2 linked regions of the Methylobacillus flagellatus KT genome follow. The protein of the gene in region 2 interacts with the protein of the main gene of each other region in a pairwise test. Links are inferred from orthologs where the notes say so. Each region holds a gene or a part of one and is shown on either strand. Other genes may lie near its edges.

Evidence for each region.
Region 1: the proteins of recA (region 2) and dprA interact in binary tests that used the Bacillus subtilis proteins (3 or more experiments, as listed by UniProt). The link is inferred for Methylobacillus flagellatus KT from one-to-one orthologs.

The regions. Positions count from the first base shown.
Region 1 is NC_007947.1:191,969-203,121, reverse strand. Bases 124-3,041 are described here. They hold dprA (DNA-processing protein DprA), read right to left. Parts: upstream 2,134-3,041; coding sequence 1,114-2,133; downstream 124-1,113. Other genes in these bases: MFLA_RS00980 (LysM peptidoglycan-binding domain-containing protein), read right to left, coding at 2,205-3,041; MFLA_RS00990 (DUF494 family protein), read right to left, coding at 560-1,012; metF (methylenetetrahydrofolate reductase [NAD(P)H]), read left to right, coding at 124-507. In the rest of the region: more of metF, read left to right, coding at 1-123; more of MFLA_RS00980, read right to left, coding at 3,042-3,257; def (peptide deformylase), read left to right, coding at 3,351-3,854; fmt (methionyl-tRNA formyltransferase), read left to right, coding at 3,860-4,786; zinc metalloprotease HtpX, read left to right, coding at 4,932-5,771; 16S rRNA (cytosine(967)-C(5))-methyltransferase RsmB, read left to right, coding at 5,775-7,052; MFLA_RS00955 (DUF4390 domain-containing protein), read left to right, coding at 7,057-7,596; MFLA_RS00950 (sensor histidine kinase), read left to right, coding at 7,603-9,729; MFLA_RS00945 (sigma-54-dependent transcriptional regulator), read left to right, coding at 9,726-10,997; MFLA_RS00940 (YoaK family protein), read right to left, coding at 10,998-11,153. UniProt on the Bacillus subtilis protein: Protein that helps load RecA onto ssDNA during transformation. Binds cooperatively to circular ssDNA, is able to bridge different segments of DNA. Favors the loading of RecA onto SsbA- or SsbB-coated ssDNA and formation of RecA-DNA filaments.
Region 2 is NC_007947.1:580,897-596,889, forward strand. Bases 13,063-15,967 are described here. They hold recA (recombinase RecA), read right to left. Parts: upstream 15,080-15,967; coding sequence 14,045-15,079; downstream 13,063-14,044. Other genes in these bases: alaS (alanine--tRNA ligase), read right to left, coding at 13,063-13,532; recX (recombination regulator RecX), read right to left, coding at 13,597-14,064; MFLA_RS02930 (CinA family protein), read right to left, coding at 15,124-15,627; MFLA_RS02935 (phosphatidylglycerophosphatase A family protein), read right to left, coding at 15,603-15,967. Also shown: MFLA_RS02860 (DNA topoisomerase IB), read right to left, coding at 1-932; MFLA_RS02865 (Hsp20 family protein), read left to right, coding at 1,184-1,660; GTP 3',8-cyclase MoaA, read right to left, coding at 1,925-2,914; MFLA_RS02875 (FAD-dependent oxidoreductase), read right to left, coding at 2,914-4,281; MFLA_RS02880 (ferredoxin family protein), read right to left, coding at 4,298-4,603; MFLA_RS02885 (molybdopterin-containing oxidoreductase family protein), read right to left, coding at 4,631-6,760; MFLA_RS02890 (nuclear transport factor 2 family protein), read right to left, coding at 6,831-7,205; MFLA_RS02895 (PLP-dependent aminotransferase family protein), read left to right, coding at 7,428-8,909; MFLA_RS02910 (aspartate kinase), read right to left, coding at 9,615-10,841; more of alaS, read right to left, coding at 10,908-13,062; more of MFLA_RS02935, read right to left, coding at 15,968-15,993. UniProt on the Bacillus subtilis protein: Multifunctional protein involved in homologous recombination, DNA repair and competence.

The sequences.
Region 1 (11,153 bases), 390 kb from region 2 along the record:
CGCTACGCCAGCGAACTCGTTGCCTTCATCCGCGAGGAAACCGGTGACTGGTTCGAAATCGAGGTGGCAGCCTATCCCGAGTTCCATCCGGAGTCCTCATCACCCAGCGCGGATATCAGGCATTTCAAGCAAAAAGTGGATGCAGGCGCCAACAGCGCCATTACCCAATATTTCTACAATGCCGATGCCTATTTCCGCTTCGTGGACCAGTGCGAAAAGTCAGCTGTCGACATTCCCATCGTGCCAGGAGTAATGCCCATCTACAACTTCACCCAGCTCGCGCGATTTTCCAGCGTGTGCGGCGCGGAAATTCCTCGCTGGCTGAGACTGAGACTGCAAGATTACGGGGATGACCTCGCTTCGCTGCGCGCCTTCGGCACCGAAGTAGTCGAGGACTTATGTGAACAACTGCTTGCCGGTGGCGCCCCTGGGCTGCACTTCTACACACTTAACCAGGCGGGCACCATTGCTTCCATTCTTGAGCAATTAGGTGCAGGGGACAAATAAAGGATGCGCCGGAGGCGGGACTGCCTCCGGATTGTAATGCTGGAATACCGCCTCAGTGCAAGGTCGGACGGTTATCGTTGAACATGGCGTCCTCGACAAACAGGTAGTCGTTCGCCTTGTCCTGATTCCACAGCGCCATCAATACGATCCAGCGCGTCTCTTCCAGGCCGACTTCAGGTTGTGACAATGCCATCGCGCGGTCGATGACCAACTCACGCTGTGCTGGCGTCAGCACCTTGGCCTGCTCGAGAAACATCATGAAACTCAAGCTGTCGGCACTCAGCCTCTTGGTCTCAGCTTCGCTGTAGATCCGGATGCCAGCGGTGCCAAGCTGCGCATCACTCTCCTCAGACATCGACTCCAGGGCGCTATACCAATCAAAAGCACCGTTGATGTCTTCCTGGTCGAAGCCTGCTGCGAATAATTCCTTAGAAAGTGTTTCGTGGTCGGGATGGATATCTGACTCAAAGTAGTTTTCAAACATATACACCAGGACTTCGAACATACATTCCCCAATCAAAATGACCCGGGTGATCCTGTGATATATCCACTCACTTGGCAAACCTTGAGAATCGCCATGACATTGTGTTGATATTGTTCACAGAATTAGGCGATGCGCTGGAAACGCCCTCCCGGTAGAGAGGTTACCTTACCTTCCAACTCCAGCACCAACAGCATGGCCGAAAGGCGCTCAGTCGTCAAGCCGCTTCTTGCAGCGAGCGTATCCAGGCTGACCGGGTCGTAGCCCAGTGCTTCAAGCAACGGGTCATGCACGCTTCCTGCAGGCTGCACAGTATCGATGGCATCCGGAATGGGTTTCGGAAACATCTTCATCTCTTCGAAGATGTCCTGCGTGCTTTCCACCAGCTTTGCGCCCTGCTTGATCAGCTGATGACACCCCTTGGCATGGGGGGAATGGATGGAGCCGGGTATCGCGAACACCTCGCGCCCCTGTTCTGCCGCAAGCCGCGCCGTAATGAGCGAGCCGCTCTGCAGACTGGCCTCGACTACCAGGCAACCCTGGCTCAGGCCACTGATAATGCGGTTGCGGCGCGGAAAATTCTGCGCACGGGAAGGCGTTCCCAATGCAAACTCGGAAATGATCAAACCTTGCTCAGCAATCTGGTGTGCCAACGCACGGTGCCGGGCTGGATAAACAATATCCAGGCCGGTACCCACGACTGCAACTGTGGCGCCACCGACCTGTAAAGCGCCTTTGTGCGCAGCGCCATCGATACCCAAGGCCATGCCACTGACAATGCATACACCCTGCCTACTCAACGCGGCAGCGAAATCCTCGGCGTTTTTCTCCCCTTGTGGGCTGGCGTTGCGGCTCCCCACCACCGCGATCGACGGCATCTTGAGCAATTCCAGCCGCCCTTTTGCATACAGTAGGGGCGGAGGGTTGGGAATATCGAGGAGCGATTGCGGGTAGCAAGCATCGGCCAAGGTCAGCAAGTGGTTTCCTGGCTGCAACAGCCAGGCGGAGATCATGGCCTGCTGCTCAGGATCCGGGCCGCTGGCGATAGCACTTGCCACGGCATCCGGCACAATATCGCGCAGTTGCTGCCTGCTGGCGCTGTAGATTTGCTCGGGAGACCCCAAAGCTGCCAGCAACCGACACAAACCTTGGCCACCAAGGCCAGGCACCAGGCTCAGGCTGACCCACAGCCCGGCCTCCTCTGGTCGGGTGCCGCCTATGGCTTCTCCACCACATCCAGCACATTGACTGGTTCGGTGGCCTGCATGATCAGCGCGTAGGATATCTTGTCGAAAGTGCGGAACACCATGGCGAGCCCGATACGCTCGTTGGGGAGCTTGATGTTCTCTGAGCCTTTCTTGTTCTTCTTGTCGTAACCAGGGTTCTTAATGACCCGGCCATTACGGTTGATAGCAAGCACATGTCCTTGCTCCAGCCCGTCGTCACTTCCCTTGCTGATGGCAATGATGGTATTCCGCCCGGCTTCAGCCACCCCGCCATAGATGGAGAGGATGCGCCCCTGGACATCGTCCTCCGGCGCCTGCGGCACAAAATTGGTTTGCAGGCTCTCGGGCGCTGCCACCAGTTTATCGTTGGCGAATATCTCTTCCTTGGCGCTGACGATATCGCCACTGGCAGGCTCACCATACTTGCTAATCCTTGCATCTCCCAGGTAAATCGCCTCCGTACCGAGTACTGCCTTGGTCTCGGGGTCGATATACGTCTTGCCCGTACGGTAGATATTCCACAAGGTTCCCTCCCCTTCGTCAATCTTGTCGACATAGATGCGGGAGCCCGGACTCAGTACCACGCGGTTTTCCGGTCCTGCGATAATCCTTGGCGCGTCTTTGAGGCCGTCATTTTCGATGATCAGCGGCTGGCTCAGGAAAGGAGCGATGATACGGGGAGAAATCGTCGGGATTGCTTCGACATCCAGCTGTTCAGTACGAATGCCAGGAGTTAAGGTTACCTCGGGATTGGCCACCGTTTCGCGCAGCAGGCGCAATTGCGGAGAACCGCTACTCATATCGAGCATCACGACATCGCCAGGATAGATCAAATGAGGGTTCTTGATCTGCTCGCGGTTCATTTTCCATACCTGCGGCCACTGCCAGGGATCTTTGAGAAAGCGCCCAGCGATTCCCCATAACGTATCCCCTTTTACCACGACATACCGATCAGGATGATGAGGTTGCAGCTTTACCTCATCCGCCAGGACAGGCAAAATCGGGCAACAAAGCATGAGCAGCGTTATAATGTATTTATACATGGTATGTATCTTAACGGCAGGCGTAAGGATTCATTTAATTTCTGAAACTTGCACTGGATTCTGCAATCAATCTATTAATCAATCAAGCATTCTATGGCAATTCTAGACATCCTGACCTATCCCGATCCGCGCCTGCACAAAGTGGCAGCGCCAGTAGAGGAAGTCAATGACGACATCCGCCAGCTAGTGCGCGACATGGCCGAAACCATGTACGCCGCACCTGGCATCGGGCTGGCAGCAACCCAGGTCGACGTGCATAAGCAAGTGATCGTCATTGACCTGTCCGAAGACAAATCTGCACTGCAGGTGTTCATCAACCCCAAGATCGTCAGTCAGTGCGGCAGCCAGGAATACGAGGAAGGGTGCCTTTCCGTGCCCGGGATCTACGAGCCCGTCACGCGTGCGGCAGAAGTCACGGTGGAGGCCCTGGATGAACATGGCAAGCCATTTACGCTGAAGGCCGATGGTTTGCTCGCTGTCTGCATCCAGCATGAAATCGACCACCTGTTGGGTAAGGTATTTGTTGAGTATCTCTCCAGCCTCAAGCAGACCCGTATCAAGAACAAGCTCAAGAAACGCCAGCGCGAGCGGGCCTGATCGACATGAAAATCATCTACGCTGGCACTCCCGACTTCGCAGTGCCTGCACTGAGAGCCTTGATTCAATCCTCCCATGAGGTCAGCCTAGTGCTGACCCAGCCTGACCGCCCTGCAGGCCGGGGCTTGAAGCTGAAGCCCAGCCCGGTCAAAAGTCTTGCGCTGGAACACGGCATTCCGCTATTGCAACCAGAAACGCTCAAGGATGAAGCAGTCCAGGCCAGGATTGCGGCAGAACATGCCGATGCACTCGTCGTTGCCGCCTATGGCCTCATTATCCCGGCGACCGTGCTCAGCATGCCGCGCTATGGCTGCTACAACATCCATGCCTCGCTATTGCCGCGCTGGCGTGGCGCCGCACCTATCCAGCGTGCCCTGCTCGCAGGCGACAAGGAGACCGGCGTCACAATCATGGAAGTAGTGCCTGCGCTGGATGCAGGCGCGATGATATTGCGCGGCACTTTGCCGATCACGGAGCACGATACCGCACAAACCCTGCACGACGGCCTGGCGGAAATCGGTGCTGAACTCATGCTCCAGGCCATGGACAAGCTGGAGCGGGAAGGCAGGCTGGAAGCCGAGCCCCAAGACGAAAGCCTAGTCACCTATGCGCAAAAACTGCAAAAGGCAGAGGCCGTGATCGACTGGCGCAAAAACGCCGACGAGCTTTCAAGGCAAGTTCGCGCTTTCAATCCCTTCCCCGTGGCACACAGTACGTTGAAGGGTGAAACTTGCCGCATTTGGATGGCGCAAGCAGTATCCGGCACTGCAGAGCCAGGCATGATCGCCTCCGTGGACAACGGCATTTTGGTGGGATGCGGACGTGGCCTGCTACGCATAGATGAGCTGCAACTGCCGGGGGGCAAGCGCCTGCAGGCAAAGGATTTCCTGGCAGGCAACCCGCTCTGCCCGGGCGACAGGTTCGGCAGCTGACGCCCGCAGCTGCATGCTCAGCCTCATCGACAGAAATCCTGCATGTATGCTTGAATTTTCCCTCTTGACCACTATCTAAGTGGGGAATCAAGAACAGTCACAGAGGGCGGTCATCGCCCAAATAACAGAATGGAGTAGCTCAACAATGTTAGGAAACTGGCTCAAGACTTCCATCCTCATGGCGGGGATAGTCGTGCTGTTTGGCTCGGTAGGCGCAGCACTGGGTGGTGCAAGCGGCATGCTGATTGCCTTGCTGCTGGCAGGCGCGATGAACATCTATGCCTACTGGTTTTCCGACAAAGCTGTGCTCAAGATGTACAAAGCCCGAGAGGTCGATGCCAGCACGGCCCCCGAACTGTATAACATGGTGCGGGAACTGGCGCAGAATGCCGACCTGCCAATGCCCAAGGTCTATATCATCGACGAAGATCAGCCAAACGCCTTCGCGACGGGCCGCAATCCCGAAAATGCCGCAGTAGCGGCCACCACTGGCATCATGCGTATCCTCACTCAGCGGGAGCTTCGCGGCGTGATGGCGCACGAGCTTGCGCATATCAAGCATCGTGATACATTGATCTCGACCATTTCTGCCACCATTGCCGGTGCCATTTCCTCAATTGCGCAGTTTGGCATGTTGTTCGCGCACGGCCGGGATCGCAATGTGCACCCGGCAGTCGCACTGCTGATCATGATCTTGGCCCCGATCGCGGCCATGCTGATCCAGATGGCGATTTCCCGCGCGCGCGAATTCGAGGCGGACCGTGCCGGGGCGGAAATCTGCAAGGACCCTACCGCGCTCGCCGCCGCATTGCAGAAAATCCACAATTACGCACGCAAGGTTCCACTGGAAGCGGCAGAGCAACATCCGGAGACTGCGCAAATGATGATTATCAACCCGCTGTCAGCCGAGGGCATCAAGGGCCTGTTCAGCACTCACCCGCAAACCGAGGAACGCATCAAGCGCCTCATGGCAATGGCTGCCTGACCAGTGCAGGTTTCGCAGCAACTTGCCGCGCAAGCCGTCGGGCAAGTGCTTGATGGGCGCAATCTTTCCGTTGTGCTGGAAACATTGTTCCAGCACCAGCGCGACATCACGCCCCAGCAGCGTGCCGCCAGTCAAGACTTGACCTACGGCACGCTGCGTTTCTACGCACGGCTGGAGGCGTTACTCCAACAGTTGCTGCAGAAACCATTGAGCGACGCCTTCATCCATCACTTGCTATTGGTCAGCCTGTATCAGCTTGTCTATGACAGGGCCGGTGCGCACACTGTGGTCAACCAGGCTGTGCTGGCCGCCGCGAAAACCAGGAAAACATGGGCCAAGGGCTTGGTCAACGCCGTCCTGCGCAATTTCCTTCGCCAACGCGCTATGCTGGAACGGCGAATCGCCGACGACGAAGTCGCTCAATACTCCTATCCGCAATGGTGGATCAACAAACTCCGGCAACAATACCCGGTCCATTGGCAGTCCATGCTGGAAGCTGGCAACCAACATCCTCCCATGACCTTGCGCGTAAATCGCCGCCATGATGATGCCGCAAGCTATTTGGAAAGATTGCGGGCAGCGGGGCTGAATGCCCGTACGCTGGACGAACAGGCCGTCATGCTGGAGTCTGCTGTGCCGGTCACCCGCCTGCCAGGTTTTGAGGCAGGCCATGCCTCGGTCCAGGATTGGGGCGCCCAGTTTGCCGCGATGGAGCTGGATGTCGCCGATGGCATGCGTGTACTGGACGCCTGTTGCGCCCCTGGTGGCAAGACCGGTCATGTGCTTGAGCTGGCAGATGTACGAATGACAGCCATGGATAACGACGCCCATCGCCTGCTGCGCGTCCAGCAGAATTTGGAACGCCTAGGGCTATCTGCCAGCTTGGTCCAAGGCGATGCCGCCAACCCAGATGCGTGGTGGGACGGCATGCCCTATGATCGCATCCTGGCCGATGTGCCCTGTAGCGCCTCGGGCATCGTGCGCCGCCACGTAGACATCAAGTGGCTGCGGCGAGAGCAAGATATTGCGGCATTTGCCGAACAACAGCGCTTAATATTGCAGGGTCTGTGGCGGCTGCTGGCAAAGGGTGGTAAATTGCTTTACGTCACGTGTTCGGTATTCCACGAGGAAAACCAGCAACAGATCGCGCGTTTCCTGCAAACCCAGCCCGACGCACGCCAGATGCCATGCAAGCACGGCACTTTACAATCCAATCAAGGACAATTACTGCCCGGTACAGAACATGACGGCTTCTTTTACGCTTTACTGCAGAAAGTTTAGGCTGTTGTTTTTATTGCTGGCTTTGGTCAGCTATCAGGCCATCGCCATTCAAAGCAGCCTGTCTATCGAATCCGCAGAGCTGGTCGCCTCCGAGGATGGCGATTACCTGCTGGATGCAGACTTCGACCTCACACTCAGTCCTGGGCTGGAGGAAGCCGTCAACAAAGGGGTGCCATTGAATTTCCTTGTGGAATTCCAGCTTGTCTCGCCCCGCCGTTACTGGTTCGATGATGAAATTGTCAGCCTGACGAGCAAGGTATCGCTAAGCTATCATGCCCTGTCCCGGCAATATCTGGTCAATCGCGATGGGCACCAGCTCTCGTTTGCCAGCATCCAGGAAGCCAAGGAAGAAATCTCACGCCTGCGGAACTGGCAAGTCATTGACGGCAGCCTGTTGAAAAAAGGTGAGCCCTACCAGGCTGGGCTGCGCATGCGCCTGGATCAATCCAAGCTGCCAAAGGCATTGCAGGTGGATACATTGAGTTCGGAAGACTGGAACATGGCTTCCGAGCGCTTCCGCTGGACGCCCGCGCTCAATCCGTAAACAGACATGAAGTACATCGTCTTCATCAGCGCAGTCCTGGGGGCGGTACTACTGTACCTGCTTTCCCACGCCAGCACCCGCAGCGCTTCCGCGGGCAATTACTACAACCTGCTGCTGGTGCTGAACCTGGCGTTGGCTGTGGCCCTGATCGTGTTGATCGGCTTCCAGCTCTGGCGGCTATACCGCCAGATGCGCAACAGCATCATGGGCAGCCGGCTGACCCTGCGTCTGCTCGGCAGTTTTGCCCTCATGGCCATCATTCCGGGCGTCATCGTGTATGCGGTATCGGTCAACTTCCTGACACGGTCCATCGAATCCTGGTTCAACGTCAAGGTGGAAGCGGCGCTTGAAGGCGGCTTACGGCTAGGACAAAGCGCCCTGGATATCATGCTTTCCGACCTTGAGGACAAGGCGGAAACCATGGCGTTGTCGCTGGCATTCCAGCCCAGCAACCTGCACCTGAGCGTGCTCAACGACTTGCGGGAGAAAAGCGGCGTCCGCGATGCCGTGCTCTTGACCGTACAAGGACGCATCCTGGCTTTCTCCAGCGGCGATCCGTCAAGCTTCTTGCCCGACCTGCCCAACATCCCGCAGCTGCGCCAGGGGCGCCAGCATATCTACGGCGTCATAGAGCCTATTCTCGGCAAAGGCTTGTATTTGCGGGTGCTGGCACCGGTGACGATGAACGACATGGCAGGAGAAACCCGCATATTGCAGCTACTGCAACCGGTACCGAAATCCTTGTCGGAAACGGCAGAAGCCGTGCAGGATGTCTATGAGGACTACCAGGAGCTTTCATTCAGCCGGGAATCCCTCAAGGAGGTGTTTGCACTGACGCTGACGCTGGTATTGATGCTGGCCATGCTATCGTCGATTGCATTCGCCTTCCTGCTGAGTCGGCGGCTTTCCGCCCCGCTGGGCATCCTCGCCGAAGGCACGCGTGCCATCGCCCGCGGCGATTACGACACGGTGTTGCCTGCACATGGCAAGGACGAGCTCGGCATCCTCGTGCAATCATTCAACAGCATGACCCGCCAGCTCAACGACGCTACCCAGGCCGCCGATCGCAATCGGGCCCGGCTCGAAGCAGCGCGCGGCTACCTCGAAACCATCCTCGCCCACCTTTCCTCCGGAGTGCTGGTGCTAGGCGAGCACGGTCAGCTACGCACATTCAACTATGCAGCCTCCCACATCCTCGGCGTCCGGTTGACCGAAGAAACCCTCAACCAGCCACTGGATCTCCTCGCCCACCAGCAGGAAACCCTGGCAAGTTTCGTCAACCGCATCCAGGTCTATTTCAAGGCGGATTCCGCCTCTGAGTGGCAGGAGCAGATGGAAATCAGCACGAGCCAGGGCAAGCAGGTATTGCTGGTTCGGGGAACGCGATTGCCGGATGGGCCAGACAGCGGATTTGTGGTGGTATTCGACGATATCACGCAAATGGCGCAGGCCCAGCGTGATGCCGCCTGGGCGGAAGTGGCACGCAGGCTGGCACACGAAATCAAGAACCCGCTTACGCCGATCCAGCTTTCTGCCGAGCGTATCGAGCACAAACTGGCAGCCAAGCTGAGCAAGGCGGATGCAGAAATGCTGAGCCGGGCAACGACCACGATCGTCAGCCAGGTCAATGCCATGAAGGCCATGGTCAACGAATTCAGCGAATATGCCCGCCTACCGGCCCTCAGCCTCGATACCGTGGATCTCAGGCAGCTGGTCCAGGACGTACTGGCATTGTACGAAGCAACCTCTATCCAGATCCGGGTGGACATTCCTCCAGAACTGCCCACGGTGCACGGCGATGCGACCATGTTGCGCCAAGTCCTGCACAATCTGCTGCAGAATGCACAGGATGCGCTGGAGCGCCATCCGCAGCCAGAAATCGTCATTTCCTGCAGATTGGCGAACGAATGCGTCAAACTATGCGTCAAGGATAATGGTGCGGGCTTCCCGCTGGAAATACTTTCCCACGCGTTTGAACCCTACATGACGACAAAGCGGCATGGTACCGGCCTGGGGCTCGCCATCGTCAAGAAAATCATCGAAGAACACAAAGGCAGTATCAAAGTGGAAAACCTGGAATCGGGCGGTGCAATTGTCACCGTCACCATACCAATAGCGGAGCGGAAGCAATGACGGCAAGGCAAGTACTGGTCGTGGATGACGAAATCGGCATCCGCGAATTGTTAAGGGATATTTTGCAGGATGAAGGCTACCAGGTGCGGCTGGCCGAGAATGCAGCGGAAGCCCGTACCTGGCGCCAGCAGGCCCGGCCTGACCTGGTCCTGCTCGATATCTGGATGCCGGACTGTGACGGCATTACCCTGCTCAAGGAATGGGGCAACAGCGGCCTGCTGACCATGCCCGTCGTCATGATGTCCGGGCACGGCACCATCGACACGGCGGTTGAGGCCACCCGCATCGGCGCATTCGACTTCCTGGAAAAACCCATCGCACTGCAAAAGCTGCTCAAGACCGTCAATGCAGCGCTCAAGCATGGCGAACAGTTGCCGCGCTCCGACATGAATCTGCTCAATCTGGGCAAGAGTCCCGTCATCTCGGAACTGCGCCAGCGCCTGGAACAAGTTGCCAACCTCAGATCCGCCCTACTATTGATCGGGGCCAAGGGCAGCGGCCTGGAACTCTGCGCCCGCTTTTTGCACCAGCCAGGCACGCCCTGGCTGGAACTTAGCGAAACCGAGCGCCTGGCTTCAGCCCCGCTGGAATTGCTGGAACATGCCAGCGATGGCCTGATTTTCATTCCGGAAGTTGCCGAACTGAACAAGACTGAGCAAAAGGGGCTGCTGCTCATGCTGTCCAAGGCGGAAAAATATGACGTGCGCGTGATATGCGGCACTGCGCGCGCCCTGCCACAACTGGTGCAGGAGGGCACGTTCGACAGCAACCTGCTGCAGGCGCTCTCCATTACGACTGTCAGCGTGCCGGCCCTCGAGGATCATCGCGAGGACATTCCCGACCTGGCCCGGTCCATGGTCACCCTCATGGTGGAAACTGGCGAAGCCGCCTACCGCGAGTTCGATATTGCAGCGCTCAATGCGTTGCGTAACGCTGACTGGCCGGGCAACCTCGCCCAGCTGGACAGCGTGATCCGCAACCTTGTGCAAACCTCGCTAGGAGAAAAAATCACCTTGGCAGACGTCAACCGGGTGATTGGACAGTTTGCACAGATGCATCTGGACAATGCCGGTCATACCGCTGCCACCTCCTTGGCCATCGACCTTGACCAGCCACTCAGGGAAGCGCGCGATGACTTCGAGCGCTTGTACTTCGAGCATCACATCGCCAAGGCAGGGAACAACATGAGCAAGGTGGCAGAAAATGTGCATCTCGAACGCACCCACCTCTACCGCAAACTCAAGCAGCTCGGGGTCAAGACCAAATAGCTACTGGCCCCGCGCCCTTGCATCGTAGAGACAGATAGCAAACACCACGGCCAGGATCAGCACAGGAACCAGCAGGGCCTGGTTGTCCATACTCATCGTGCACAGGCCGCCCAGCACGGCGCCAAGCAGGAAACACAGGCACACCAGGCCAAAAAC
Region 2 (15,993 bases):
GTATTGCCGAGCTTGCGCGCGGCTTCGGTAATCGCGGCCAGCACGTTCTTCTTGGCCTGCGACTGGTTCTCGAACGGCTCGGCGGCCGATAGCGTGTGGAAGGTCTGCACCGTGCCCGACCAGGTGCGGAAATCCTTGGCCGTGTAGTCGCGCCCGGTAATGCGCTTGAGGTAGTCGTTGACATCGCTGGAGTCGATGGCATGACGCTTGCCGTCGTCATCGATATACTGGAACAGCTCCTGCCCAGGCAACTCCGTGATCTTGCGCACCAGCCGCGCCAGCCTGGCATTCTGAATCTCGATCGCATGTTCTACCCGGCTCTTGCCCTTGAAGCGAAAGGCGATCCGTCCTCCGTTGACCTCCACGTGGCGGTTGCGCAGGGTGGTCAGTCCGAATGAGCGATTGCTGCGCGCATATTCGTCGTTACCGACGCGTATCATCGTGGTTTCCAGCAAGGAAACCACCAGGGCCAGTACCTTGTCACGGGTCAGACCGGGTTGCGCTAGGTCGGCATCTATGTGCTCCCGGATGGCCGGCAGGTGCAGGGCAAAATCGATGATGTGCTCGAACTTGGCTTTATCTCGGATCGCTCGCCATGCCTTGTGGTAGCGGTACTGCTTGCGTTGCCGGGCGTCGTAGCCGGTAGCTTGCAAGTGCCCGTTGGCATAGGGGCATATCCACACTTTTTCCCAGGCCGGGGGGATGGCAAGCGAGCGGATGCGGGCCAGCTGCTTTTCGTCCTTGATCGGTCGGCCCTGCGTATCCACATAGCGAAATCCCTTCGCTGTCCGCTTGCGACCAAAGCCGGGCTTATCATCCTGCATATAGCGCAGACGCGCGGCTTGCGCTGACAGCGCCATGTCGCCATGCAGCTCGCTGCCCAGCGTTTCACTGAGTTGTGTTGCACACTTCTCCTTCTTGATATCCGGCATCACTCAACTCCGCAAGGTGGTGGGCAGAGATAATGACCGGTAAAGGTATTAAAAAGTGCCAGGCAACCCGATGATCAAGTATTGAGCTTCAATGGTGCGGACAGGGGGAGCGAATGCAACAGCGCCTGGAATCAATTCCGGTTCAATTTCGTCGCGAACACCCTCTTGAAAAATAAATGACGATCCCTATTGTGTAAACCAAGCAGATGCTCTTTACGGGGTCTGCCTGTTCAATCGCTTAATCAGAAAGGATGGATGACATCATGCGTACATTTGATTTTTCGCCACTGTATCGTTCTGCTATTGGTTTTGATCGATTGGCCCAATTAATTGCTGAGGCCCAGCGTAGCGAGAATGACATCAGCTACCCACCTTACAATATTGAACTGATTAGTGAAGATAAGTACAAAATCGTGATGGCCGTAGCAGGATTTGATGAATCAGAGCTACATATCGAAACTGAGCAGCAAAAGCTCAAGATCCGGGGTCGTCAGGTCAAGGACACTGAAGAAAAGTCACGTAATTACCTGCACCAGGGAATCGCCGCCCGCGACTTTGAGCATACCTTCCAATTGGCTGATCATGTGAAGGTGACCAATGCTTCATTGAACAAGGGCTTGTTGACGATTGAACTGGTGCGCGAAGTGCCCGAGGCCCTCAAGCCACGCAAGATCGACATCAAGGTGGAGAAGGAGCCAAAGCTGCTGGAAGAGCGCCAAGCAGCTTGATTCTTCCGTTCTCCGGAAAACGTAAGGGCTAGCATTTGCTGGCCCTTTTTATTTTATGCAGTGGATAAAAAAGCCTTGAGCCACGTCCATGCATTAGCATTGTCCTGATGATGGTAGTTCGTCACGTAACCAAATCCAATGGCGGCCGATTGCCCACTTTTCCAAACAGCCCTATCAATCACGTCCGAGGTGTCAGAGCAGACTACACCTACTTCACCAAGGTTTTGCGCAATAAAGCGGCATTTTTACAACTTAAGATGAATATTAACCGCCAGTCTTCGCCATGATCCGAATGATTTTATCTGGATGCTCATTGAATTCATGACGTTCGGGTTTGTAGGTCACTGCCAGACGAATCGCTTCCATCAGGTCCTCATCGGATATCCCAGAGCGAAGCAGTGGCCTCAGCTCGTATTTATCATTCTGGCCTAAGCACAGATAGATGGTGCCATCGACAGATAGTCTGACCCTATTACACGTGTCACAAAAGTGGCTGGACATCGGGGTAATAAACCCCATTTTGAATTTTCCATCGGCCGAGACCAGATATTTAGCGGGACCAGGGCCACGATCAATCGATTCCACCAGATTGTATTTTGATTGACAATGCTTTTTGACCCTATCCAAATGCGTTGGGCCGGTGCTCCGTCCAGTGTTACCCACTGGCATCACTTCAATGAGCCTCAAAGTGAAGCGGTTTCGGATTGAATATTCAACAAGGTTTTCTATTGTTTCAATGGATGTGTTAGGCGAGTAGACAGTATTGATTTTGATCAAGTCAAATTCGGATTCTTGCGCCGCCGTTAACCCCATTAAGACTTTATTTAGCACGTCTCGACCACATACGTTGCTAAACTCAATGGGGTCCAAACTATCCAGGCTTACGTTGATGCGATGGAGGCCGGCAGTCTTGAGGTCCTTAGCATATCGAGCAAGTTGTGTTCCATTGGTGCTCAGGGAGATATCAGACAAACCATTGATTCTTGAAAGATTGGAAATGAGAGTGGCTAAATCTTTTCTAAGCAATGGCTCACCGCCAGTGACCCTGACGGCGTTAACGCCGAGCTTTGCAAATGCATTGACCACACGCTCGATTTCTTCAAATGTTAGCCAGTTATCTGGTATTTCATAATCAGAAAACCCAACCGGCATGCAGTAATGACACCGCAGATCACAGCGATCAGTGACTGACAGTCTTAAGTAATTAATTCTGCGCCCAAAAGGGTCTGTTAAATGAGATGCTGAATCAACCATTAAATGCAGGCGAGCATATCCGCAACAGAGGTGAATTTTTCGCGAGGTTTGCCAAGGGATTTTCCCCTTTCTATCTCTTTAGCATTAATCACCTTCCAGTCGCTAAATGTCACACATTGGATATTCCGCTCACCCAACAGGCTGACCAGAGCAGGATGCCCTGGTTTGGGGGCTTTGATCAGCTGATCGATATCCTCCATGATATGGACGACGGTGTCTTGTGCACATTCCCTATTGGTACCCACCACTCCCTGCGGGCCTCGCTTAGCCCAGCCAGCAGCATACAGGCCGGGGATTTTAACCCCGAGTTCGGAAAGGAGCCCTGATCGTGAATGTTTCAGTGCACCATTAGCCTCGCTAGTCATCAGTCCGGGAAACGCAGTCCCTTTGAAGCCTACACAGCTGAAAGCTAAACCTGCATGAATATCTGATGTTTTCCCTGTTGCAATGACGGACTGCTTGAATGCAGGTCCTTCTAGCGAGGTAATGTCGAACCGGACAGTTTGCAACTTGTTTTCGCCAATAAATGCTTTGGGCTTCATCATGAAGTCGATGACAATTTGTTTTTTATCGCTGCTTAATCCGAAATGCTTGCCAAATTCTTGGAAAATTGAAAAATTCTTCCTTCCCAAGGCATTCGTGACATCATTCAGTTCGACGGAACTTGACAGGTTGATATCCAGATGCTTCGGGTCAATTGAAACTAAGCAATTCTCGAGCTTGCCTAGCTCATGGATTTCTTTTGGTGTGAATTTAGCCTGTACGGGGCCGCGTCGGCCGACAAGATGGACCGTCTTGATCTGGCTTTCCGCGAGTACGGAAAGTGCAGCCTCGGTCATATCGGATTTTCGCAGTTCATCAATCGATTTTGAAAGAATTCTAGCCACATCGATTGCCACATTGCCATGACCGATCACTACGGCCGCTGGCGAAGCCAAGTCAAATGATGTGTCCTGGAAGTCTGGATGGCCGTTGTACCAACCTATAAAACTGGTAGCGGGGTGAACACCTGGTAAATGTTCTCCTGGGATACCAAGGCTAGTACTGTTTGGCATCCCTGTAGTAAGTACGACGATGTGGAAAAAACTTTGTAATTCCTCAAGACTAATATCCTGTCCAAGCGTGACATTGCCTAGATATTTCACCTGTGGATATTCAGCGATTGCATCTAATGTCGAGGTGACTGACTTTAATTTCTGGTGATCCGGTGCAACCCCATATCTTACTAGTCCATAAGGGCAGGGTAGCTTTTCAATCATGGTGACTTCAACATCTGTGCACTGATTGGCAAATGCTTCTGCGACATAAAATCCACTGGGCCCGGCTCCGATGACTGCGACCTGCGTCTTGCTGTTGGGTCCTGTCATTTCTTTAATACTCTCCCTAAAAGCCTAACGACTGCTTGCGATCCAGGGCGCCTTCGAGCGGAACATCCTTGGCAGTAATTTTTGGCCATAACTTGGCTTCTGAAGCATTGATATCTATCCATTGCAGCATGTCTTCCGGAAGATCAAGGTCCTCGTAGATTGCCTGCACCGGGCATTTGGGGACACAGGCTCCGCAGTCAATACAGGTTTCAGAGTCAATATACAGCATCTCAGGACCTGCCCGGAATGCTGATACCGGGCAAGAGGTCACACACTCGGTAAATCTACACTTCAGGCAATTATCGGTAACAACGGTAGTCATTATATTCACCTCATTCTGGCTTTAGGTTTATGCAGCGAGCTCTACTTGGACGAGGTTGTCGGAGAAGCTAGGAGCATGGCCCAGATTGGAAAATTCGCTAGAGCTGATAGCGTTGACTGCTGAACCATGATTATGCTCATGCCAATAACCCAGAAATGCCACCACCATACCAGGCAAAGTATCGTCGCTGATCACGGCTTTTCCTTTAAAGCTACCGCGCTCATTGAAAACCCGGACCATTTCCCCGCCGTTGATTCCTCGAGCCTCGGCATCCAGAGGGTGAATCGTGACCGTCTGTTCTCCTTGTCTGTGTCTTTGATTAGGCTCGTTGGCATACTGTGAGTTTAGAAAAGCATGCGCCTTAGGTGTGACGATGTTTAAAGGGAATTTCTTGGCCAATTCAGGGTTGGAGATCGGGGATTCACGCATGGGCAACCACTCGGGCAATGGGTCGATGGGTTCGCCCGGCTGCATTCCCTCATACATGGACCGCCAGACGGGAACGACGAAGTTTCCCTTGTCGGCTTGTGTAGTCAGAAACTCGCATTTGCCAGATGGTGTGGGGAAGTTGCCCTCAGCATGAGGTAGTCGCTTGTCAGGGGCGGCACCTGCCAAACTTACGTAGCCAGCTTCACGCAGCTTTTCCATATTCCAGCCTTGCAGTTTGGGAGAGGACCAGTCGATAAAATCATTTAACATCTCGTAATCGGTCCGGTCCCAATAGCTATCTTGGAACCCCATTGCTTTTGCAAGCCTGCGGAACAGCTCCGAGTTAGAAACACATTCGCCAGGCGGTTCAATAGCCTTCTCATTGTAAGTGAGATAAAAATGACCCCATGTCAGCATCACCTCCAGTTGCTCTGCCTGCATGGCTGCTGGGAGTAGAATGTCTGCGTATTTAGCGGTATCAGTGATGAAATGTTCGCTGACAACCACGAATAAATCTTCTCGCTTAAGCTGCGATTCTAATCTGAATGAATCCCCGGCTTGAGAGACCGGATTTGAGTTATTCACAAACAGTGACTTGATCGGTGGATCCTTGAATTCTTCAAGGACTTTACCTAATTGCGTAAGGTTGGCGACACGAGTGCCCGGCTTGATAAAGTCTGGTCGGCACATCTCCTCATACTTGAGTGGAAATTCCCAAAGCGGCATTTCCAGCAAGCCGCCGCCTACGTGACGCCATGCGCCTACTAATGCCGGTAAGCTGCATATCGCACGGATGGATTGACCGCCATTACGATTGCGTTCAGGAGCAACACCCAGGCGAATTACCGATGGTTGTGTCCCTGCATATTCTCTTGCGAAGTGTTGGATAGTTTCTGTTGTAAGCCCAGTAATATTGGCGACGCGTTCTATACCGTAATCTGCTAATACGCGTTGTTTAAGTTCAGCATATCCGTGTGTGTAGCGATCGATATAATCCTGATCAACCAGGTTTTCTGTGATGAGCACATTCATGACCCCTAAGGCAAATGCAGCATCAGTACCGGGTCTCAAGCGAATATGGAGGTCAGCATTTTTGGCAGTCCGTGTTCGTTGAGGGTCAATCACCACAATTCTCGCGCCATTGGCTCTGGCTTCCTGGTAGATTGGCCACTGATGGAGGTTGGTGGACATCGTGTTTTGTCCCCAAATGACGATCAGCTTCGAGTGAACGAAGCTTTCAGGATCGACCCCTCCTGTAGGACCTACTGTCATCAAGTAACCTGTGGAGGAGCCAGAAGCGCAGAATGTTTTTTCGGAGATGGTGGCTCCCAAGCGATTAAAGAATGCATCGCCCGACGTCAGGCCGTTGATGATGCCTTGATTGCCTAAATAGCAGCAATTGAGAATTGCCTCTGAACCGAAATCCTCAATGATGCCTTTCCATTTTGAAGTGATTTCATCTAATGCTTCAGTCCAGCTGATGCGTTCATATTGGCCTGAACCCTTTGGGCCAACACGACGTTGCGGATAGATAATACGATCAGGGTTGTAATGGTGCTTCGCAAAATCTTTGAGTTTGACACACAAGCCCCCTCGCGTAATTGGATGCGCCGGATCACCGGTGACGCTTTTGAGAACACCATCTTCCACCGAGTAAATCATTGCACAGGTGTCAGGGCAGTCTTGCGGGCATCCGCCTTTGAAGATTTTAGTTTCGCTAGCCATCATATTTCTCCAGTCAACGAGTACATCCGAACGAAAAAGCCTACGCCAGTATTGAATGGAATAGGCCGACGCACTATGCGTGCAAATGGAATACTTTATTTACAATGGTCCACTTTCCATCAAGCTTTAATAGCAGGAATAGATCACTGAATTTAAAATTGGTCCAGTTTTCAGCTTCAACTCTCGCATGAGCAACTGTTCCGACGATGTCAATATTTGTGATGCGGCTTTGGACATTCTTTGCGGGGCCATTCGAGTTATGCCAGTCATACAGATCCTTGATTGGACCATTAAAGGCAAGTTTGTCACCTACATAACCAAAGATGGTGGCATCTTTGTGAAAAGCTGCTGACATCTCTTCGCCAGTTCCGGATTCCGCAGCATTCATATACACGTTTAAGACTTCTGTAATTCCGTCAATGTCATCCACACTTACTTTTACACTCATGGCACAGCTCCTCTAGAATAGGCAACACGTTCTCAATGCGACCATCAGAATGATTTGATGAGTTAATTCACTTGATCACGATATGGATATTATTGGCAGGATGATGATGGCAACAGTGCCAGAGCATCATTAATCGATAGGGCCAGTTGCAGGAAAGGGATGTTGTCAAATGGAGAGGTGTAATATTGATGCTCAATCTAAACATTGAGGGTTAGACCTAAGATGCAGTTGGTTCTCAGTATCGATCCCGCCAGCAATCTCACACTGAAATCACAGCTTATAGCGCAATTCCACAACTTGATAAGAAGTGGGCACTTACAGCCAAGCTCATCCCTGCCAAGCACTCGAGAGCTGAGCCTGCAACTCAAGGTTTCTCGAAACACCATTTCCGAAGTATATGAAACCCTCATTGAGGAAGGGTACCTGGTGACCAAGTACAAGGTAGGGACGTTTGTTGCCAGCCAGCTTCCTGCAGACGCCGTATTTGTGCCAGAGATAGTGCAAGTTAGCGATGAATCCAAGAGCCGTGTGAATCTTCCTCTGCCGTATTCAGGGAGAGGGCAGTCCGGCTTGCATCGGTCGTTCGATGCGAAGCTGCTATACGACTTTACTCTTGGGAAAACCGATGCCCATACTTTCCCAGAAAAAGCCTGGCGAAGACTGCTGATCGACCGGCTGGGCGGAGCAGCAACAAACATGAGTCAGTATCTTGACCCAGCGGGTTTGCTGGATTTGCGGCAGCTTATTGCCAATTTTCTTGGCCCCACTCGGGGTATTGTGGTTTCGCACAAGCAAGTATTGATTGTTGCAGGCTGCCAGCAAGGCTTGAGCCTGGTTGCTCACCTGTTTATTGATAGCCATACGCCCATCGTGGTGGAAGCTCCCTGCTATAGAGGTACGGCTTATTTGTTCGAGAGCTATGGTGGCAAGATCATCCAGGTGCCAGTCGATGAGCATGGCATCGACGTGAGTCAGCTGCCCAAGCACCCGGTTAAATTGGTGTATGTCACCCCATCCCATCAGTTTCCCACGGGGGGGACGATGGGTTTGCAAAGAAGGATTGAATTGCTGGAGTGGGCTGAAGAATCAAATGCTTATATTGTTGAAGTTGATTATGACGTGAATTACAGATATGAGGACTCACCTTTACCCTCATTATGGTCATTGGACAAAAACAATTGTGTGATCTATATCAGCTCGTTTTCCAGGTCCCTTGGACCTGGATTAAGGCTGGGGTATATCGTCGTACCTCCAAACCTCATTGAGCCTGCCACCAAGGTACGCAGCTTGATGGACAATGGATCGCCCTGGCTCGAACAGGCGACGCTCTCACAGTTCATCATGAGCGGAAGCTTTGAGAATCACTTGCTCAAACTAAAGTACAACAATCATAAACGGCGCGACGCGCTGATAGCAGCATTGAGGGACAATTTTGGAAACGTCAAGATTACAGGCGCCGAGGCTGGCATACATTTGCTCTGGCACGTGGATAAGAGCGGGCCAAATGCCATGGAGATTCAAGCAATAGGTAAGCGTTGCGGGGTAGGGGTTTATCCACTACAAGATAGTCCAGCCTGCTATTACGAGAACATGCCGAACTATGATAGGGTCGTCATGCTAGGGTATAACCACTTGGACGTTGATCGGATACAGCGAGGCATATCAACCTTGGCTTCAGCCATGAGGAATCAATCTTTCCCATGAACGGGTCGGATTTAACGTTGAAGTTTTCATTGATTGCCCAGGCATTGGCGATTGATGGGAACAAGACTGGTCCGTGCTACTTACTAAACGGCAATACTTGGTGGGTTGATTTCGTTGTCCCATGGCAAACGAATATGCAGAACGACAGGGACTGAGCAATAAACGCTCGCGTAAGAGTTCCGTGACAGGCTGGGGGGGGGCTTTTACTGCGGCAGTAAACTGTGTAGTAAAAGCATTGCGGGCCATCTTGAGGATGGTTTGTGAATGAGTGGAAATGGCTTGATAAGCGCCTTCATCAGGATACTGAAAGAGCCAAGCTGACACATCTGCTACCTGACTCAAGGTGCAAGAAAAACAAAAGGGCTAGCCTAAGCTAACCCTTTGTTTATTTGGTGCGCCCGAAGAGATTCGAACTCCTGACCCCTTGGTTCGTAGCCAAGTACTCTATCCAGCTGAGCTACGGGCGCGTATGTGAGGCGTGCATTATACGTGAAGATGAAATTAATGCCAGCATAAATTTCATCTCACTGACACACTGCCTTAAAAGTGGCGGAGAGCGAGGGATTCGAACCCTCGATACAGGTTTAAGCCCGTATGCTTCCTTAGCAGGGAAGTGCCTTCGACCACTCGGCCAGCTCTCCGCACGAGGGCGTAACAATACTTGATTACGCCGCAAAAATCAACGCTGAAGCAATGTATTGTTGATTAAACTTCTTCCAGCCCGAAAGCCTTGTGCAGGACGCGTACGGCCAATTCCATGTATTTCTCGTCGATAACGACAGAGATCTTGATTTCGGAAGTGGAGATCATCTGGATGTTGATGCCCTCTTCGGCCAGGGTACGGAACATCTGGCTGGCGATGCCGACGTGCGAGCGCATGCCAACGCCAACGACGGAAACCTTGGCTGTTTTGTCGTCGCCAATGATTTCACGGGCACCGGTGTGAGGCTGTACTTTCTCACGCAGGATATTCAATGCTTTTTGCAGGTCGTTTTTATGGACGGTGAATGTGAAGTCAGTGGTGCCATCTGCGCCGACGTTCTGAATAATGATGTCGACGTCGATGTTGGCGTCTGCCACTGGGCCCAGGATTTGATAGGCAATGCCTGGACGGTCTGGCACGCCCAGTACGGTGATTTTGGCTTCGTCGCGGTTGAAGGCGATGCCTGATATTACAGGTTGTTCCATGTCTTTGTCGTCCTCAAAAGTAATCAGCGTGCCTTCGCCTTCTTCCTCGAAGCTGGAAAGCACGCGCAGTTTGACCTTGTACTTGCCTGCAAACTCGACTGAACGGATTTGCAGCACCTTGGAGCCCAGGCTGGCCATTTCCAGCATTTCCTCGAAGGTGACCGATCTGAGTCGGCGCGCCTCGGGAACGATGCGTGGATCGGTGGTGTAGACGCCATCGACATCGGTATATATCTGGCACTCGTCAGCCTTGAGCGCGGCTGCCAGCGCGACGCCGGTGGTGTCCGAGCCGCCCCTGCCCAGCGTGGTGATGTTGCCTTGCTCATCCACGCCCTGGAAACCGGCGACGACGACGACATAGCCGGCATCGAGGTCCTTGCGGATGCGCTCTTCATCGATCTTGAGGATGCGCGCCTTGGTGTGGGCGCTATCGGTGACGATGCTGACTTGGCCACCCGTGTAGCTTTTGGCCTTGACGCCAAGCTCCATGAGCGCCATGGAGAGCAGGGCGATGGTGACCTGTTCTCCGGTGGAGACCAGCACATCCAGTTCGCGTGGGTCGGGGTTGGGCATCACTTCCTTGGCTAGGCTGATCAGGCGGTTGGTTTCGCCTGACATGGCGGAAACCACGACCACGACCTGCTGCCCAAGCGCCTTGTGGCGCGCCACGCGGCGGGCGACATTGCCGATGCGCTCTGGATTGGCGACCGAAGTGCCGCCATATTTCTGTACGATAAGTGCCATATCTGTGTCGGTATCAAAGGTGCATCAATAAAACACCGGCGCCCGTCATGCAGGTGCCGGCGGCTGTTACTTCAGTCTTTCCTCTACCCAGCCAGCAACGCTGGCGAGTGCCCGGGGCAGCTGGCTGGGGTCGCTGCCGCCTGCCATGGCCATGTCCGGTTTGCCGCCGCCCTTGCCGCCTACCTGCGCCGCAACGAAATTCACCAACTCACCGGCCTTGATCCTGGCAGTCGTATCGGTGGTCACGCCCGCAGCCACGCTGACCTTGTCGCCATTGACGCTGGCGAGCACGATGGCGGCAGTCTTGAGCTTGTCCTTGAGCTTGTCCATGGTTTCGCGGAGGGTGTTGGCATCTGCGCCTTCCAGCGTGGCCGCCAGCACCTTGATGCCACCGATGTTCACGGCCTGGCTGGCGAGTTCGTCACCTTGTGAGGAGGCTAGCTTGGATTTGAGGCGGGCAAGTTCTTTTTCCAGTGCCTTGATCTGCTCCAAGGTCTGGCTGATTTTGCCGGCCAGCTCAATGGCAGGAACCTTGAAGGAGGCTGCCGCATCGGCGAGCAGCTGCTGCTGTTGCTGGATATGGCGCAATGCCACATCGCCTGCAGCGGCTTCAATGCGGCGCACGCCTGCGGCGACGCCGGATTCTGACACGATCTTGAACAGGCCGATGTCGCCGGTGCGGCTCACATGGGTGCCGCCACAGAGTTCGCGCGAGGTGCCGATGTCGAGCACGCGCACTTCGTCGCCGTATTTCTCGCCGAACAGCATCATGGCGCCGGTCTTCTGTGCCTCGTCGATGGGCATGACGCGTGCCAAGGTGGGTGTGTTGGCCAGAATCTCGGCATTGACGATGTCTTCAATGCGGCGGATCTCATCGGCAGTCACTGGGGCATTGTGCGAAAAGTCGAAGCGCGTCTTGTCAGGATCTACCAACGAGCCTTTTTGCTGTACGTGGCTGCCGAGCACTGCACGCAATGCCTTGTGCATGAGGTGGGTGGCGGAATGGTGACGCATGGTGCGGTGGCGCGACAGAAGGTCGACGCGTGCGCTGACTTCGTCGCCCACGCGCAGGGTGCCGGTGCTCAATACGCCATGATGGCCGAATACACTGGCCTGGATTTTCTGGGTGTCTTCCACCTGGAAAATGCCTTCCGCACCTTTCAATATGCCTTGATCGCCGACCTGGCCGCCGGATTCAGCATAGAACGGGGTGTTGTCGAGTACCACCACACCCAGTTCGCCTTCATTGAGGGCTGGCACTGCGCTACCGTCTTTGTACAGCGCGAGTACCTTACCTTGCGCTTCGAGGGTGTCGTAGCCATGGAAGGTGGTCGCATTGCCTGTGTATTCCAGGTTGGCTGCCATCTTGAACTTGCCTGCCGCGCGGGCCTGTTCCTTCTGGCGCGCCATGGCAGCGTCGAATGCGGCAGAGTCCACGCTCACGCCACGCTCGCGGCATACGTCGGCGGTCAAGTCGAGCGGGAAGCCGAAGGTGTCGTGCAGCTTGAAGGCGGTCTCGCCGTTGAACACGTGGTTGCCGGTCTTCGCCATTTCCTCGAGCTCGGCCTCGAGGATTGCCATGCCGTGCTCAATGGTCTCGAAGAAGCGGTCTTCTTCCTGACGCAGGATGCTGGTGATACGTTCTTCCCCGCTCTTGAGCTCGGGATAGGCGTCGCCCATTTCGTTCACAAGGGCAGAAACCATCAAGTGGAAGAAAGCTTGTCTTGCTCCAAGTTTGTACCCATGGCGGATCGCGCGGCGGATGATGCGGCGCAGCACATAGCCGCGGCCCTCGTTGCCCGGGATGACGCCGTCGGCGATCAGAAAGCTGCAGGCGCGGATATGGTCCGCCAGCACCTTGAGTGACGGGCTGTCCAGGTCTGTGGTATTCGTGACGCGGGCGGCGGCCTTGATCAGGTTCTGGAACAGGTCAATTTCGTAATTGCTGTGTACGCCCTGCAGCACGGCGGCAATGCGCTCCAGGCCCATGCCGGTATCGACGGAAGGCTTGGGTAGCGGGTGCATGACGCCTTGTTCGTCGCGGTTGAACTGCATGAACACGTTGTTCCAGATTTCGATGAAGCGGTCGCCGTCTTCATCAGGTGAGCCGGGTGGGCCGCCCGGGATATGCTCGCCGTGGTCGTAGAAAATCTCGGTACAGGGGCCGCAGGGACCGGTGTCGCCCATCATCCAGAAATTGTCGGAGGCATAGCGCGCGCCTTTGTTGTCGCCGATGCGGATCACACGCTCGGCAGGCACGCCGATTTCCCTAGTCCAGATGTCGTAGGCTTCGTCGTCCTCGGCATAGACGGTGACGGTGAGTTTATCCGCTGGAAGCTTGAAAACCTGGGTGAGCAATTCCCAGGCATAGTGGATGGCGTCGCGCTTGAAATAGTCACCGAAACTGAAGTTGCCGAGCATCTCGAAAAAGGTATGGTGGCGCGCGGTATAGCCGACGTTTTCGAGGTCGTTGTGCTTGCCACCCGCCCGTACACATTTCTGTGATGAGGTTGCGCGGGTGTAGGGGCGCTTGTCGAAGCCGAGAAACACATCCTTGAACTGGTTCATCCCGGCGTTGGTGAAGAGCAGGGTGGGATCGCCGGCCGGAACCAGCGAGCTGGAGCTGACGATCTGGTGCCCCTTGGAGGCGAAATAGTCCAGGAATGCCTGGCGAATCTGGTTGCTCTTCATCGATGTGTATGCTTGCTCAAAACGTTAAATGTCAAAATGCCATGTGCACAGTCTATAGCCGGCATCATTCAATATCTTCAGGGCTGCCACGCAGCACCTGGCGTATCACTTCAAAACCGAAGCCGCGCCCTTGCAGGAAGCGCGCCTGTTTGGCCCATTCCTCCCGTGATTGCGGCGGTTGGGGAAACTTCTTGCGGTAAACCGCCGTGGCGGCTTCCAGTTCGTTCGGGGCCATCTCGGCCACGGCCTTGCCTATCAGCTCGTCACTGATGCCATGCTGCCTGAGCTCATGCGCCACGCGCAGGCTGCCGTAGCGGCCCTTGCGGGCATGTACGATCTGCTCCGTATAACGGGTATCGGATAACCAACCGCGTTTCTTGAAGTCTTCCAGCAGGGCAGGGAGGTTGTCTTCCTCTCCCGCATGGGGGCTCAGCTTGTGCAGCAACTCCTGATAGGAATATTCTCGTCGTGCCAGATATGCCAAAGCCCGCTCTCGCAGGCTGGTGGTAGGCTTATTCGTCGCTTTCTTCATCCGGTGCCGTCGTCATCGCGGCGTTGGCCAGATTGGAATGCTCGCGAATCTTGGCGTCGATCTCATTGGCGATTTCCGGGTGCTCCCTGAGGAACTCGCGCGCGTTGTCCTTGCCCTGGCCGATCTTCTCGCCCTTGTAGCTGTACCAGGCACCGGCCTTCTCGATCAATTTAAGGTTGACGCCGAGTTCGATGATTTCGCCCTCGCGCGAGATACCTTCGCCATAGAGGATGTCGAATTCCGCTTGCTTGAACGGAGGGGCCACTTTGTTCTTCACTACCTTGACCCGGGTTTCTGATCCCGTGACCTCGTCCCCCTTCTTGATCGCGCCGGTGCGGCGGATGTCCAGGCGCACGGAGGCGTAGAACTTGAGTGCATTGCCGCCGGTGGTGGTCTCGGGGTTGCCGAACATCACGCCGATCTTCATGCGGATCTGGTTGATGAAGATGACCAAGGTGTTGGTGCGCTTGATGTTGGCGGTGAGCTTGCGCAGTGCCTGCGACATCAGGCGGGCCTGCAGGCCCATGTGCGAGTCGCCCATTTCGCCTTCGATTTCGGCCTTGGGCGTCAGCGCAGCGACGGAGTCGACCACCACGACATCTACCGAGCCGGAGCGCACCAGCATGTCGGCGATCTCGAGCGCCTGTTCGCCGGTGTCGGGCTGGGAGATGAGCAGATCGGAAACATTGACACCGAGCTTCTGCGCGTAGACCGGGTCGAGCGCGTGTTCTGCGTCGATGAATGCTGCCGTGCCGCCCAGCTTTTGCATCTGCGCGATCACAGACAATGTCAGCGTGGTCTTGCCGGAGGATTCCGGGCCGTAAATCTCGACGATGCGGCCGCGCGGCAAGCCGCCAATACCCAGGGCGATGTCCAGGCCCAGGGAGCCGGTAGAAACTGCCTGGATGTCAGCAGCGACATCGGTGTCGCCCATGCGCATGATAGAGCCTTTGCCAAATTGTTTCTCGATTTGCGAGAGGGCGGCGGCTAGCGCTTTGCTTCTGTTTTCATCCATCAGTGAATACCTTTTCGAGTTGCCTGCTAAAGCCTGCAATTATTTCATAAATCAGTGGGTAAAGTAAGCTGCAACAAGCCGGTTAATGCGGTTTTGACAGACTGTCTGCGCACGGCGTCTCTGTCGCCCAGGAAGTGGTGGGTTTGGGTGATGATCCGGCCATCGCGATGGGCCCAGCCAAAGCATACGGTACCGACCGGTTTTTGCTCGCTTCCGCCATCCGGCCCAGCGATGCCCGTGATGGAAGCACTAATGTCGGCGGTGCTGTAGGCCAGCGCGCCCAGGGCCATCTCCTTGGCGGTTTCCTCGCTGACTGCTCCGTGCTGGCTCAGCGTGTCGGCGCCCACGCCGAGCATTTGCTGCTTGGCCTCGTTGCTGTAGGTGACGAAGCCGCGGTCGAAACAGGACGAGCTACCCGGCACGGCTGTCACGCACTGCGAGGCCCAGCCGCCAGTGCAGGATTCTGCCAGTGCGAGCCTGAGGCCCTGCTTGATCAGGGTATCGCCCAGTTTGTGCGAAATTGTCAAAAGCTCTGCATCATCCACCATTGTGCTCCTTTCAATACGGCAATTGCATAGATTGCGGCCAACAGGTCGTCCAGCATGACGCCGAGACCGCCGTGTACTTGTCGGTCCAGGGTTCGGATCGGGAATGGTTTCCATATGTCGAACAGCCGGAACAGCAGGAACGCGTACAGCCACCATTCCCAAGCGTTAGGGGTAAATTCCAGCACCAGCATGAAAGCCACGATCTCGTCCCAGACGATGCATCCATGGTCGTCGACGCCCAGGTTGCGCCCGGCGATGCCGCAGAGCGGGATGCCAGCCAGGAACAGCGCCGCCAGGATGGGAAGGTGGCTTGCCTCCGGCAGCAGCATCAATAGCCCGAATAGTGGCAGGGCAATCAATGTGCCA